Regions from separate parts of the Streptomyces sp. SP18BB07 genome, predicted to be linked through region 1. Evidence: predicted binding sites of a transcription regulator. Region 1 holds the regulator's gene; each other region holds the start of a gene.
What was found. The regulator HrcA, encoded in region 1, represses chaperone genes, less so after heat shock. The targets are predictions, from matches to a motif close to TTNGCACTCNGNNNNNCNGAGTGCNAA.
Positions count from the first base shown of each region.

Region 2: groL (chaperonin GroEL) is a predicted target of HrcA. The motif match lies at 1,178-1,204, and genes of this name have one in related genera.
Region 3: groES (co-chaperone GroES) is a predicted target of HrcA. The motif match lies at 1,596-1,622, and genes of this name have one in related genera.

Region 1 covers NZ_JAQYWT010000367.1:370,706-375,710, forward strand. The annotation lists gene PUR53_RS45145 (DUF3097 domain-containing protein) at 1-594, opposite strand, end outside; gene PUR53_RS45150 (MBL fold metallo-hydrolase) at 636-1,391, opposite strand; gene hrcA (heat-inducible transcriptional repressor HrcA) at 1,681-2,697, shown strand; gene dnaJ (molecular chaperone DnaJ) at 2,698-3,834, shown strand; gene PUR53_RS45165 (nitronate monooxygenase) at 4,123-5,005, shown strand, end outside.
Region 2 covers NZ_JAQYWT010000319.1:199,020-204,024, reverse strand. The annotation lists gene PUR53_RS23030 (ubiquitin-like small modifier protein 1) at 82-357, shown strand; gene PUR53_RS23025 (cold-shock protein) at 820-1,026, shown strand; gene groL (chaperonin GroEL) at 1,368-2,990, shown strand; gene PUR53_RS23015 (NADH:flavin oxidoreductase) at 3,202-4,344, shown strand; gene PUR53_RS23010 (superoxide dismutase family protein) at 4,548-5,005, shown strand, end outside.
Region 3 covers NZ_JAQYWT010000250.1:20,923-25,927, forward strand. The annotation lists gene groL (chaperonin GroEL) at 1-1,014, opposite strand, end outside; gene groES (co-chaperone GroES) at 1,143-1,451, opposite strand; gene PUR53_RS09800 (polysaccharide deacetylase family protein) at 1,645-2,595, opposite strand; gene PUR53_RS09805 (polysaccharide deacetylase family protein) at 2,631-3,686, opposite strand; gene PUR53_RS09810 (class I SAM-dependent methyltransferase) at 3,818-5,005, shown strand, end outside.

The sequences.
Region 1 (5,005 bases):
CGCCTCCCAGATGTCGATGTACGGGTGCCCCACGACCAGCGCGTGTTCGCTCGTCACCGACCGCGCGATACGGGACTCCTTGCTGCCCGGGACCAGATGGTCGACCAGGACCCCGAGGCGCGCGTCCGGCCCCGGTGCGAACTCCGCGACGATCGCGGGCAGGTCGTCCACGCCCTCCAGGTACTCCACCACCACGCCCTCGACGCGCAGATCGTCGCCCCAGACCTTCTCGACGAGTTCCGCGTCGTGGCGGCCCTCGACGTAGATGCGGCCGGCCCGGGCCACGCGCGCGCGGGCGCCCGGGACGGCCACCGAGCCGGAAGCCGTGCGGGACGGGCGGGCGGGGGCCGACGACGCGGGGCGGACCAGCGTCACCACCCGGCCCTCCAGCAGGAAGCCCCGGGGTTCCAGCGGGAACACGCGGTGCTTGCCGAAGCGGTCCTCCAGCGTCACCGTGCCCGCCTCGCAGCGGATGACCGCGCCGCAGAAGCCGGTGGTGGGCTCCTCGACGACCAGCCCGGGGTCGGCCGGGACCTCGGGGGCCGGCTGGGGCTTCTTCCAGGGAGGGGTCAGGTCGGGTGAGTACTGGCGCATTCGGATGACGATAGGAGAAGCGGCGCCCGGATACGCCGTACTCAGTCCGACACGCCGAAGCGCCGTGCCAGGGCGTCGCGTTGGGCCCGGACGAACGCCGCGTCCACCACCGCCCCGTGACCGGGGACGTACAGGGCGTCCTCGCCGCCGAGGGCCAGCAGACGGTCCAGCGCGTCCGGCCAGCGGGACGGGACGGCGTCGGGGCCGGCCTGGGGTTCGCCGGACTCCTCGACCAGGTCCCCGCAGAAGACGACCTCCGGAGAACCCACGGACCCCCCGGTGGCCGGTGTGCCCGGGACCAGGACCACCAGGTCGTGTGCGGTGTGCCCCGGCCCCACGTTCGCCAGCAGCACCTGGTGACCGCCGCCCAGGTCGAGCGTCCACTCGCCGGAGACCCGGTGGCGGGGCAGGACGAGGAGGTCGGCGGCCTCGGTGGCGTCCGCCGGGGGCAGACCGTGGTGCACGGCGTCCGCGCGGAGGGCGTCGCGGTCACGGGCCAGGACACCGTCGACGCCCACCGCGCCGAAGACCTCCACCCCGGCGAACGCGGCCGCCCCGAAGACATGGTCGAAGTGGGGGTGGGTCAGCGCGAGATGTGTCACACGCGCGCCACCGAGCAGTCGGCACGCCTCGGTGCGCAACCGCGCGCCCTCCCGCAGGCTGGAACCCGCGTCGATCATCAGGGCCGCGCCGTCCCCGGCCACCAGCCCGACCGTGCAGTCCCAGCCGGGAAGACGGCACCGTCCGACCCGTGGCGTCAATCCCTGCCACCCGCACTCTTCCCAAGTCACCGTCATGCACCGACGCTAGCTGTAGCCCGGCGCCCGCCGGTGAAGGAGGGCGCGGGGAGGGCGCGAGGAGGGCGCGGGGAGGGTGTGAGGGAGGTCGCGCGACCTGCCGCCCGGCGGTGGTCGCGAGGTGGCCCGACATCGGCGGACAGGTCGGTACACGTCGACATGACATGGCTGGACCGGCCTTGCCGGGGGCGTACCCCACCGCCGTACACTGGGCGGGGAGTGTTGGCACTCGCCCGGGGTGAGTGCCAAGGGGGAGTCACACGAGAGCGAGCTGGAGGTGTGCGCGACGATGCTCAGTGAACGCAGGCTCCAGGTGCTGCGCGCCATCGTCCAGGACTACGTGGGCACCGAGGAGCCGGTCGGCTCCAAGGCGCTCACGGAGCGGCACAACCTGGGGGTCTCCCCGGCGACCGTCCGCAACGACATGGCGGCGCTGGAGGACGAGGGCTTCATCGCCCAGCCCCACACCAGCGCGGGCCGCATCCCCACCGACAAGGGGTACCGGCTCTTCGTCGACAAGCTGGCGGGCGTCAAGCCGATGACCCCGCCCGAGCGGCGCGCCATCCAGAACTTCCTGGACGGCGCGGTCGACCTCGACGACGTGGTGGCGCGGACCGTGCGGCTGCTGGCGCAGCTGACGCGGCAGGTCGCCGTCGTGCAGTACCCGTCGCTCACCCGCTCGACCGTGCGGCACGTGGAGCTGCTGTCGCTGGCCCCGGCCCGGCTGATGCTCGTGCTGATCACGGACACCGGACGGGTGGAACAGCGGCTGGTGGACTGCCCGGCGCCCTTCGGAGAAACGTCACTCGCGGACCTTCGCGCCCGGCTGAACAGCAAGGTCGCGGGCCGCCGGTTCACCGACGTGCCCCGGCTGGTCGAGGACCTGCCGGAGGCGTTCGACGTCGAGGACCGGGGCACGGTCTCGACGGTGCTCTCCACCCTGCTGGAGGCACTGGTCGAGGAGAGCGAGGAGCGGCTGATGATCGGCGGTACCGCCAATCTCACCCGCTTCGGACATGACTTCCCCCTCACCATCCGGCCCGTTCTGGAAGCCTTGGAGGAGCAGGTCGTCCTCCTCAAGTTGCTTGGTGAGGCCGGGGATTCGGGCATGACCGTACGCATCGGTCATGAGAACGCGTATGAGGGACTCAACTCCACGTCCGTCGTCTCCGTCGGCTACGGTTCGGGCGGCGAGGCAGTAGCGAAGCTGGGCGTGGTCGGACCTACGCGCATGGACTATCCGGGAACGATGGGAGCGGTACGAGCGGTGGCACGGTACGTCGGACAGATCCTGGCGGAGTCTTAAGTGGCCACGGACTACTACGCCGTGCTCGGCGTGCGCCGCGACGCGTCCCAGGACGAGATCAAGAAGGCGTTCCGGAGGCTCGCTCGCGAGCTGCACCCGGACGTCAATCCCGATCCGAAGACACAGGAGCGGTTCAAGGAGATCAACGCCGCCTACGAGGTGTTGTCGGACCCGCAGAAGAAGCAGGTCTACGACCTCGGCGGCGACCCGCTGTCCCAGGCCGGCGGCGGAGGCGCGGGCGGCTTCGGCGCGGGTGGCTTCGGCAACTTCTCGGACATCATGGACGCGTTCTTCGGTACGGCGTCCCAGCGCGGCCCCCGGTCGCGCACGCGCCGGGGCCAGGACGCGATGATCCGGCTGGAGATCGACCTCGACGAGGCGGCCTTCGGCACGACGAAGGACATCCAGGTCGACACGGCCGTCGTCTGTACGACGTGCAGTGGCGAGGGGGCCGCTCCCGGCACCACCGCGCAGACCTGTGACATGTGCCGGGGCCGTGGTGAGGTCTCGCAGGTCACGCGGTCCTTCCTCGGTCAGGTCATGACCTCCCGGCCCTGCCCGCAGTGCCAGGGCTTCGGCACGATCGTCCCGAACCCGTGCCCCGAGTGCGCGGGCGACGGGCGGGTGCGGTCGCGGCGGACGCTGACGGTCAAGATCCCGGCCGGTGTCGACAACGGCACGCGGATCCAGCTGGCCGGTGAGGGCGAGGTCGGGCCCGGTGGCGGTCCCGCCGGTGACCTGTACGTCGAGATCCACGAGCTGCCGCACCCGATGTTCCAGCGGCGCGGCGACGATCTGCACTGCACGGTGACGATCCCGATGACGGCGGCGGCGCTCGGCACGAAGGTGCCGCTGGAGACGCTGGACGGGCTGGAGGAGGTCGACATCCGGCCCGGCACGCAGTCCGGGCAGTCGATCCCGCTGCACGGGCGCGGTGTCACTCATCTGCGGGGTGGCGGGCGTGGGGATCTGATCGTCCACGTCGAGGTGCAGACGCCGTCGAAGCTGGACCCCGAGCAGGAGGGGTTGCTGCGGCAGCTGGCCGCGCTGCGGGGGGAGGAGCGGCCGACGGGGCAGTTCCAGCCCGGTCAGCAGGGGCTGTTCTCTCGGCTGAAGGACGCGTTCAACGGGCGCTGAGTGGGTGTGTTGGCGGGCGCGCTGAGTGGGTGCGTCGTCGGGTGCGGCTGCGTGGGGCTTCTCGCGCAGTTCCCCGCGCCCCTGAAGGACCAGGCCCGCGGGCCTGGAAGACCATGGTCCTGCGGGCTCTGGAAAGCGACGGGGCTGCGGGGGTGAAAAGCACGGGGCGCAGCCCCTGCTTTTCAGGGGCGCGGGGAACTGCGCGACCAGCCCCCACCCGCCCGCACCCGACGAACAACCCCCCGTCCCCGATTCGGCTCCACCCGGAGGGCGTGGCACCATGCCGTCATGTCCTCCGCACTGACCGATCTCGTCCCGCTCCCGATCGTGCAGGCCCCGATGGCGGGCGGCGTGTCCGTGCCGCGGTTGGCCGCCGCCGTGTCCGAGGCCGGCGGGCTGGGGTTCCTCGCCGCCGGGTACAAGACGGCCGACGGGATGTACCAGGAGATCAAGGCGCTCCGGGCGCTCACCTCCCGCCCCTTCGGCGTGAACCTCTTCATGCCGCAGCCGGAGTACGCCGAGCCCGCCGCCGTCGAGGTCTACGCGGAGCAGCTCGCCGGTGAGGCCACCTGGTACGACGCCGAGCTGGGCGACCCGGACAGCGGACGCGACGACGGCTATGAGGCCAAGCTCGCCGTGCTGCTCGACAACCCGGTGCCGGTGGTGTCGTTCCACTTCGGCTGCCCGACGCCCGAGGTCATCGACTCCCTCGCCCGCAAGGGCACCCTCACCCTGGTCAGCGCGACCTCGGCGGAGGAGGCGCAGGCCGTGGAGCGGTCCGGGGCCCACGCCGTGATCGTGCAGGGCGTGGAGGCCGGCGGCCACCAGGGCACCCACCGCGACGACCCCGAGCGGGACCGCGCCGGCATCGGGCTGCTCTCGCTCGTCGCCCAGGTCCGCGAGGCCGTGGCGCTGCCGATGGTCGCGGCCGGCGGCATCATGCGCGGCGGCCAGATCGCCGCCCTCCTCACGGCGGGCGTGAGCGCGGCCCAGCTCGGTACGGCGTTCCTCGCCACCGCCGAGTCCGGCGCGCATGCCGTGCACAAGCAGGCCCTGACCGACCCTCTCTTCGTCCGCACCGAGCTGACCCGCGCCTTCTCCGGCCGCCCGGCCCGGGGCCTGGTCAACCGGTTCCTGCGCGAGCACGGCCCGTACGCGCCCGCCGCCTACC
Region 2 (5,005 bases), on a different contig from region 1:
GGTCGCGCCCGCGCGGCGGTAGCCGCATATCCAGTACAGCCCCGCGCCCCTTAAAAGCATCAGCTGACCGGAGGTCCCATCGTGAGCGTCAACGTCCGCATCCCCACCATCCTTCGCACCTACACCGGTGGGCAGGCCGAGGTGAGTGCCGAGGGTGCCACCCTCGGGGAGGTCATCGCCGATCTGGAGAAGAACCACAACGGGATCGCCGCCCGGGTTCTGGACGACCAGGGCAAGTTGCGGCGGTTCGTGAATGTGTACGTGAATGACGACGATGTCCGGTTCGAGCAGGGGCTGGAGACGGCCACGCCGGACGGTGCGGGTGTGTCGATCATTCCCGCGGTCGCCGGTGGCTGACCGCCGCTCCGTACCGGTCGGTAGTAACCGTCGGTAACTTCGATTACCGAGAGTTCATCGAATTGCCCCCTCCGTGAGAGAAGCGGAGGGGGCAATTCTCTATGGTTGAGCACTGTAGAGTTGGGGAACCCGGTCCGATCACCGTAGTGATTCCTTGCCGGGCGCATATGTGATCGCGCCGCACGCCCTATATGAAGTAGCCAAAGTGGGCATGCCTTTTGCGCATTTCGTTCCCTTTGTGGGGCCCGACTTGCCCTGAATTCGGGCGAATTGTTCGTACATTCCCGACCGGTCGTGTCCAGAATTCTCGTCCGATTGACCTGTTGCAGAGGGCAGTTGGACAGATACATTCGGCCGCGGTCGACGCGTTCCGGCGCACACCCCCAACCGTTGGGGGGTGAGGTCTGACCCGGATCCGCGAAGTGCGGATCTGTGCAAGGGCCAGTAATAGGGGAGTTAGGCATGGCTCAGGGCACCGTCAAGTGGTTCAACGCGGAGAAGGGGTACGGCTTCATCGCGGTCGACGGTGGTGCGGATGTATTCGTCCACTACAGCGCGATCCAGATGGACGGTTACCGCACCCTGGAAGAGGGCCAGCGGGTCGAGTTCGAGATCTCGCAGGGTCAGAAGGGGCCGCAGGCGGACATGGTCCGACTCGCGGCCGGCTGAAGTAACGCGCCGGGTTCCACGCAGCGACGTTCTTCGTTCTTCATAGGAGGGCTCGCACCCCGCACCGGGGTGCGAGCCCTCTTGTGTGCCCGGCCGGAGGGCTGCCGACGGGGGCGCGCGGGTGCGTTCACCTGCGGATCATCGAGAGCCGCTTGCACTCGACCATGCCGAGTGCTAATCATTGGCGTTAGCACTCTGAAGGTGAGAGTGACAACGAAGGACCGGGTCGGTGAGGCCCGCAGGCCGGGTGGGGCAAGGAACCACGAGGCAGGCGAGCCGTCCGTCGCGGGCGCGGGCGCGGTCCGAAGGAATCACCCCCAGTCCTGGAGGGACCACTTCACATGGCCAAGATCATCGCGTTCGACGAGGAGGCGCGGCGCGGCCTCGAGCGCGGCATGAACCAGCTCGCGGACGCCGTCAAGGTGACGCTCGGCCCCAAGGGCCGGAACGTCGTCCTCGAGAAGAAGTGGGGCGCCCCCACGATCACCAACGATGGTGTCTCCATCGCCAAGGAGATCGAGCTCGAGGACCCGTACGAGAAGATCGGCGCCGAGCTGGTCAAGGAAGTCGCCAAGAAGACGGACGACGTCGCCGGTGACGGTACGACCACCGCGACCGTTCTCGCCCAGGCCCTGGTCAGGGAAGGCCTGCGCAACGTAGCCGCCGGCGCCAACCCGATGGCCCTCAAGCGCGGCATCGAGAAGGCCGTCGAGGCCGTCTCCGGTGCGCTGCTCGACCAGGCCAAGGAGGTCGAGACCAAGGAGCAGATCGCCTCCACCGCCTCCATCTCCGCCGCCGACACCCAGATCGGCGAGCTCATCGCCGAGGCCATGGACAAGGTCGGCAAGGAAGGCGTCATCACCGTCGAGGAGTCGCAGACCTTCGGTCTGGAGCTCGAGCTCACCGAGGGCATGCGCTTCGACAAGGGCTACATCTCGGCGTACTTCGCGACCGACATGGAGCGCATGGAGGCGGTCCTGGAGGACCCCTACATCCTCATCGCCAACTCCAAGGTCACCAACGTCAAGGACCTGCTCCCGCTCCTGGAGAAGGTCATGCAGGGCGGCAAGCCGCTGCTGATCATCGCCGAGGACGTCGAGGGCGAGGCCCTGTCGACCCTGGTCGTCAACAAGATCCGTGGCACCTTCAAGTCCGTCGCCGTCAAGGCCCCGGGCTTCGGTGACCGCCGCAAGGCCATGCTCGGCGACATCGCCATCCTCACGGGCGGCGAGGTCATCTCCGAGGAGGTCGGCCTCAAGCTGGAGAACGCGACCCTGGACCTCCTGGGCCGCGCCCGCAAGGTCGTCATCACCAAGGACGAGACCACCATCGTCGACGGTGCCGGTGACACCGACCAGGTCCAGGGCCGGGTCAACCAGATCCGCGCCGAGATCGAGAACAGCGACTCGGACTACGACCGCGAGAAGCTCCAGGAGCGCCTGGCGAAGCTCGCGGGCGGCGTGGCCGTCATCAAGGCCGGTGCCGCGACCGAGGTGGAGCTCAAGGAGCGCAAGCACCGCATCGAGGACGCCGTTCGCAACGCGAAGGCGGCCGTCGAGGAGGGCATCGTCGCCGGTGGTGGCGTGGCCCTGCTCCAGGCCTCCACGGTCTTCGAGAAGCTGGACCTGGAGGGTGACGAGGCGACCGGCGCCAACGCCGTGAAGCTCGCCCTGGAGGCCCCGCTCAAGCAGATCGCCGTCAACGGTGGCCTTGAGGGTGGCGTCATCGTCGAGAAGGTGCGCAACCTTCCCGTCGGCCACGGCCTGAACGCCGCGACCGGTGAGTACGTCGACATGATCGCCGAGGGCATCATCGACCCGGCGAAGGTGACCCGCTCTGCCCTGCAGAACGCCGCCTCCATCGCCGCGCTCTTCCTCACCACCGAGGCCGTCATCGCCGACAAGCCGGAGAAGGCCGCCGCGCCCGCCGGCGGCGGCATGCCGGGCGGTGACATGGACTTCTGATCGACCCCGGTCGATCACCGTCCTTCAGTACCGAGGGCGGCACCCCCTGGACGCAGGGGGTGCCGCCCTCGGGCGTGTCCGGGGTCACAGCGGGCGGGGGTGTGGGGGTGGAATTCCGGGGCGGGAGGGGCGGTTGTGCGAGAAGGCATCGCTATATGCGTGCGCATGGAATGCATCCTGCTCTCGTCTCCCCTTTCTCAGGAGTCCCCACGTGACCACCGCTTCCACCGCCCCCACCACTGGTTCCACCTCCCGTGCCGCCGAGGTGCTGTCCCGGCCCGTCACGATCAACGGGCTGACCATCCCCAACCGGATCGCGATGGCGCCCATGACGCGGACGTTCTCGCCCGGTGGGGTGCCGGGGGCGGATGTGGCCTCGTACTACGGGCGGCGGGCCGCCGCGGGCGTCGGCCTGATCGTGACCGAGGGGACGTATGTCGGGCACGAGACGGCGGGGGATCTCGACCGGGTGCCCAGGTTCGCCGGTGAGGAGCAGCTCGCGGGGTGGGCGAAGGTCGTGGAGGCCGTGCACGCCGGGGGCGGCACGATCGTGCCGCAGCTGTGGCACATCGGGACCGTCCGGCAGCAGGGCAAGCTCTTCCCCGAGGCGCCCGTGTTCGGCCCCTCCGGGCTGCGGGTCGACGGCACCCCGGCCGAGGGCGGCCGGGCCATGACCCAGGCCGACATCGACGAGGTCATCGCGGCCTTCGCCAAGTCCGCCGCCGAGGCCGAGCGCATCGGCATGGACGGCGTCGAGATCCACGGCGCCCACGGCTACCTCGTCGACCAGTTCCTCTGGGAGCGCACCAACCGCCGTACGGACGCCTACGGCGGTGACCCGGTCGCCCGGACGAAGTTCGCGGCGGAGATCGTGGCCGCCGTACGGGACTCCGTGTCCGCCGACTTCCCCGTCATCTTCCGCTACTCGCAGTGGAAGCAGGAGGCGTACGACGCGCGCCTCGCCGAGACGCCCAAGGAGCTGGAGGCGGTGCTGAGTCCGCTGGTGGCGGCCGGGGTCGACGCCTTCCACGCGTCCACGCGCCGTTACTGGCAGGCGGAGTTCGAGGGTTCCGAGCTGAACCTCGCGGGCTGGACGAAGAAGCTCACCGGCAAGCCCACCATCACGGTCGGCTCGGTCGGTCTGGACGGGGAGTTCCTCGCCGCGTTCACCGGCGAGGCGGCGACGACGAAGGGGATCGACGACCTGCTGGACGGTCTGGAGGCCGAGGAGTTCGACCTCGTCGCCGTGGGCCGTGCGCTGCTCCAGGACCCCGAGTGGGCGGCGAAGGTGCTCGGCGGCCGCTTCGACGAGCTGAAGACGTTCGAGCCGTCGGCGTTGGGTTCGCTCAGCTGAGGTTCGCTCGGCTGAAGTTCGCTCGGTCGAGGGCCGTTCGGTCGTGGTTCGCTCGGCCGAGTTGCCGCTGAGCGGTTGTAGGGTCGTGCGCACAGCGCCATCGGCGCCCCAACTCCGGTGATTCATCCGGTAGTTGGGGCGCCGATTTGCTGATGATCGCACTACCTCCCCCCACCTCCTCCGTGAATCGGGCAGGACTCCCCATGGCACGACGCAAGCTCGCTCCCCCACTCGCCCTCGCCCTCGCCGCTGGTCTCGGCGTGGCTGCCACGGCCGGTACCGGTGACACCGTCGTCGAGACCGTGTTCGCCCCGGCCGCCACCGCCGACGTGGCGCCGGCCGTCACCTACGACACCGCGCTGGTGCCGGTCGCCGGGCGGGTGCAGGTCAAGGAGGAGCTGCGGCGCGACGGCGGTACACGGATCGAGCTGCGGCTGCGGGACCTCGCCGCGAACCGTGTCTACGGCGCCCACGTCCACACCAAGCCCTGCGGCGAGCTGCCCGCCGACGCCGGGCCGCACTACCAGGACGAGCTGGACCCGAAGCAGCCGTCCGTCGACCCCGCGTACGCCAACCCCGAGAACGAGGTGTGGCTGGACGTGCGGACGAACGAGGACGGTTCGGCGCGTTCGATCGCCACCGTCGACTGGCGGTTCCGGGA
Region 3 (5,005 bases), on a different contig from region 1:
GTCACCGGCGCCGTCGACGATCGTGGTGTCGTCCTTGGTGACGGTGACGCGGCGGGCGGAGCCGAGCACGTCGAGACCGACCTGGTCGAGCTTGAGGCCGACCTCTTCGGAGATGACCTCGGCGCCGGTCAGCGTCGCCATGTCCTGGAGCATCGCCTTGCGACGGTCGCCGAAGCCGGGGGCCTTGACGGCGACCGCGTTGAAGGTGCCGCGGATCTTGTTGACGACGAGGGTCGACAGGGCCTCGCCCTCGACGTCCTCGGCGATGATCAGCAGCGGCCGCGAGGCGTTGGACTGGATGACCTTCTCCAGCAGGGGCAGCAGGTCGGCGATGGCGCCGATCTTGCCCTGGTGGATGAGGATGTACGGGTCGTCGAGGACGGCCTCCATACGCTCCTGGTCGGTGACGAAGTACGGCGACAGGTAGCCCTTGTCGAAGGCCATGCCCTCGGTGAAGTCCAGCTCCAGACCGAAGGTGTTGGACTCCTCGACGGTGATGACACCGTCCTTGCCGACCTTGTCCATCGCCTCGGCGATGAGCTCGCCGACCTGCTGGTCCTGGGCGGACAGACCGGCGACGGCCGCGATGTCGGACTTCTCGTCGATCGGGCGGGCGGTCGCGAGGAGCTCCTCGGACACGGCCTTGACCGCGGCGTCGATGCCCTTCTTCAGGGCGGCCGGGGAGGCACCGGCGGCGACGTTGCGCAGGCCCTCGCGGACGAGCGCCTGGGCCAGCACGGTGGCGGTGGTCGTACCGTCACCCGCTACGTCGTTGGTCTTGGTCGCCACCTCCTTCACCAGCTGGACGCCGAGGTTCTCGTACGGGTCCTCGACCTCGACCTCGCGGGCGATGGTCACACCGTCGTTGGTGATGGTGGGGGCGCCGAACTTCTTGTCGATGACGACGTTGCGGCCCTTGGGGCCGATCGTCACCTTGACCGTGTCGGCAAGCTTGTTGACGCCGCGCTCGAGGGCGCGACGGGCGTCCTCGTCGAACTTCAGGATCTTCGCCATGGGAGCGGTTCAGCCCTCTCGGAAAACGTGGGTGAAACGAACTGCGCCCCCGACGCCCGGCTGATTAGTGGTCGCGGGGGCCAAGGGCGCAGCTCAAAAGCAAGGTGCTTCGCGAGGAAGCGGGTGAACTACTTCTCGACGATCGCGAGCACGTCGCGAGCCGAGAGGACGAGGTACTCCTCGCCGTTGTACTTCACCTCGGTGCCGCCGTACTTGCTGTACAGCACGATGTCGCCGACGGAGACGTCGAGCGGCAGCCGCTGGCCGTCCTCGAAGCGACCCGGACCCACGGCGAGGACGACGCCCTCCTGGGGCTTCTCCTTCGCGGTGTCCGGGATGACCAGGCCAGAGGCGGTGGTCTGCTCGGCGTCGAGCGGCTGGACCACGATGCGGTCCTCGAGCGGCTTGATGGCAACCTTGGAGCTGGTGGTCGTCACGATCCGACCTCCCCCTTCGGAGATCACGGGGTTGACTGTCTGAGGTGGCGACCAGGTGGATCCGTCGTCGCGGGTGCCGGACCTGCCCGTCGCGTTGTTGGCACTCTCCAGGGGGGAGTGCCAGACCTGAGACTATGACCGCGATTAGCACTCGGTCAAGCGGACTGCTAATCGAGCGGGTTGCGGCGGGGCGTCAGAGGTAGTCCTCCAGGCGGCCGACGGTCAGTCCCTGCTCCTGGACGCGGCGCAGCAGCCGGGTCGTCATCTCCGTGAGGGTGGTGCCTTGCAGCTGATCCGGGCCCCGGAAACCGGCGAGGACGATGTCGCCGGGGCGGAGGCGGTCGCCGACGGCGTAGCGCAGGTCGTGGATCTGCATGGACGCGCGCCACAGGACGACCGCGGAGAGGCCGCAGTCGGCGGCGGCGCGGAGCGTGGTGGTGTCGTGGACGCCGTAGGGCGGGCGGAAGAGGGTCGGCCGGACGCCGAAGCGCTGCTTGAGCTTGTTCTGCTGGCCGCAGATCTCGGCGCGCTGTCCGGCGTACGGCAGGCCGCGCAGGGCGGTGTGGTCGAGCGTGTGGTTCTGCACGGTCGCGCCGACGGCCCGCAGCCGCGCGAAGTGCCCGTATCCCGGGCCCACGACGCTGTCCGTCAGGAACATGCTCACCGGCAGCCGCAACTCACGCACCATGTCGACGAACCGGGGGTCCCGCTCGGCCCCGTCGTCGTAGGTGAGGAAGACGACCTTGTCCCGGGTGGGGACGCGATCGACGACGGGCAGCAGCCCCGGTGCGGCCGCGCGGGGGGCCGACGACCGGTCGGGGGGCTGCGGCGCGGCGGCGAGGGGGGCGTCCAGGCCCCAGCGGCGGTGAGGGGGCACTGAGGGGTGGGGGAGCGAGCGGGCGGGGGCGTGTGCGCCAGGGTGAGGGGTGGTGGGGGTGGGGATCGCGGGAGTGGGCTTGGCGGGGGCGTGTGCGCCGGAGCGCGAGACGGAGAGACGGGGGTTCGCCGATCCGCCCGCGCCGGGGTCGGGGGCTGTGGGGGCGGTCGCGCAGCCGGCCAGGAGCAGTGCGGCGAGAGCGGCGAGAGCGGCCAGGGTGCGGGCCGCCGGCGGGCGGGCCGGTGGGAGGCGTGCTCCCCGGCGCATCCTTCGGTGTGCCCCGCGCCCCTCCCCGTCGGCCCTCACAGGTAGTCCTCCAGCCTCGCCACCGCGTACCCCTCGGCGGTGATCAGGTTCAGGAAGCGGCGGATCATGTCGGGCATGGTGCCCTTCCAGTCGGACGGGCCCCGGAAGTGGCTGAGGACGATGTCGCCGGGGCGGAGTTCGCGGTCCGACTCGCGGTAGTCCCAGCGGTCGACGAAGACCTCCTCGTTCCACAGGGGGACAGCCTCGACGCCGCAGGTCGCGGCGGCGCGGAGGGTGTCCCGGTCGTAGCTGCCGTACGGCGGCCGGAAGAGGGTGGGCCGGGTCCCGTACCGCATCTCGAGCACGTCCTGCATCCCGCAGATCTCCCGCTTCTGGGCGGCGTAGGAGAGCGCGGGCAGATGCCGGTGGCGGAGGGTGTGGTTGTGGAGGGCGACGCCACGGTCCCGCATCCGCTCGAAGTAGCCGTAGTCCTCCTTGATCAGGTAGTCGCTGAGGAAGGCGGTGTACGGGATCCGCAGGTCGGTCATCATCCGCAGGAACGCGGGGTCCTTCTCGGCGCCGTCGTCGATGGTGAGGAAGACGACCTTGTGACGGGTGGGGACGGTGGTGAAGACCGGGGGAAGGCTGTCCTCGACATGGCCGTCGACCTCGAATCCCTTGCGGGTCCTGAGCTCCGGCTTCCGCGCCGGCGGCGCGGGCGCGGTCAGCGGCACCTTCGCCAGCCCCCAGCGCTTCGCGGCGGCGACCCGCGCGGCGTGCGCCCGGCGCACCTTCCCGGCGTACGCGTCCAGGGCCCGGGCGGCGGGCGCGTCCAGGTGGCGCTGCCCGTGCTGCCGCGCCCCGTGCTGCCGCGCCCCGCGCTGCTGGCCATGCGCGGGCCCGGCGGTTCCGGAGGTCGCCCCGGCCTCGGCCTCGGCGCTATCTCGCCGTCCGGAGGAGCCCTGCTCCGAGGCCTTCTCGGCGTCTCCCCCGCCGCATCCCGACATCACGGCCGCGACGGCGAGGAGAGCGATGCCGCCCCGGACGCCGCCCCACCCCCTCCCGATCACCCGTTTCGCGCCCTTTACATCATTTTGTCGTACGAATCGCATGGCGCCGCATCCTCGCAGGGCGCCCCGCCTCCACCGCCCCGACACCGCCACCGTCGCCCGACCATCCACCGACTGGCCCACACCACCCTCCCCCCGGCCGCCACCCCGTCCCCCTGACCGACAATGTCCCGGTGAACGACCTCGACCCCGCCGCCTTCCTCACCCCCCTCCTCACCCCCGAGGGCCGCGCCCTCCTCGACGAAGTGCGCGACACCGAGCCCGCGCGGGAGCTGGCCGTGGCGACCCGGCTGCGCCGCGACCACCCGGCGGACCTGGTCTCGGCGGCGCTGGCGCAGGCCCGGCTGCGGCAGCGGGCGGTGGCGAAGTTCGGCGCGGCGGACGCCGAGCGGATGTTCTTCACGGCGAACGGGGTCGAGCAGTCGACCAGGACGAGCGTGGCGACGTACCGGGCCGAGTGTTTCCGGGCGCTGGGCGTGCGGTCGGTCGCCGACCTGTGCTGCGGGATCGGCGGGGACGCGATCGCGTTCGCGCGGGCCGGGATCCGGGTGCTGGCCGTCGACCGCGACCCGCTGACCGTGGCGGTGGCCCGCGCCAACGCCGACGCGCTCGGGCTCGCCGAGCTGGTCGAGGTGCGCGAGGCGGATGTGACGGAGGTGGACACGGCCGGGTACGACGCCGTGTTCGTCGACCCCGCCCGGCGTTCCTCCAAGCGCGGCCGGATCTTCGACCCGGAGGCCTACTCCCCGCCCCTGTCCTGGGCCGTGTCCGCCGCGTTGAAGGCTCCGCTCGGCGCGCTGAAGATCGCGCCCGGCATCCCGCACGAGGCGATCCCCCCGGCGGCCGAGGCCGAGTGGATCTCGGACGGCGGGGACGTGAAGGAGGCCGTGCTCTGGTTCCGCGCGGACGGGACGCCGGGGGCGCGGCGGGCGATGCTGCTGCCCGCCGAGGCCGGCATCCGCGCCACGCCCGACACGATGCTGCCCGACCCCCCGGTCCGTCCGGTGGGCCGGTACCTGTACGAGCCCGACGGCGCCGTGATCCGCGCCCACCTGGTCGCCGAGGTCGCGGAGGAGCTGGCGGGCGGGCTGATCGACCCCACGATCGCCTACGTCACCGCCGACGAGCACCATGTCACCCCGTACGCGGTGGCGTATGAGATCACCGACCGGCTGCCCTTCAACGTGAAGAAGTTGAAGGCGCTGCTGCGGGAGCGCGAGGTCGGCATCCTCACCGTGAAGAAGCGGGGGTCGGCCGTGGAGCCGGAGGAGCTGCGCAGGAAGGTCAAGCCGCAGGGCCGCAACGCGGCGACGGTCTTCCTGACCCGCGTCGCAGGCGCCCCGACGATGCTGATCGGCCAC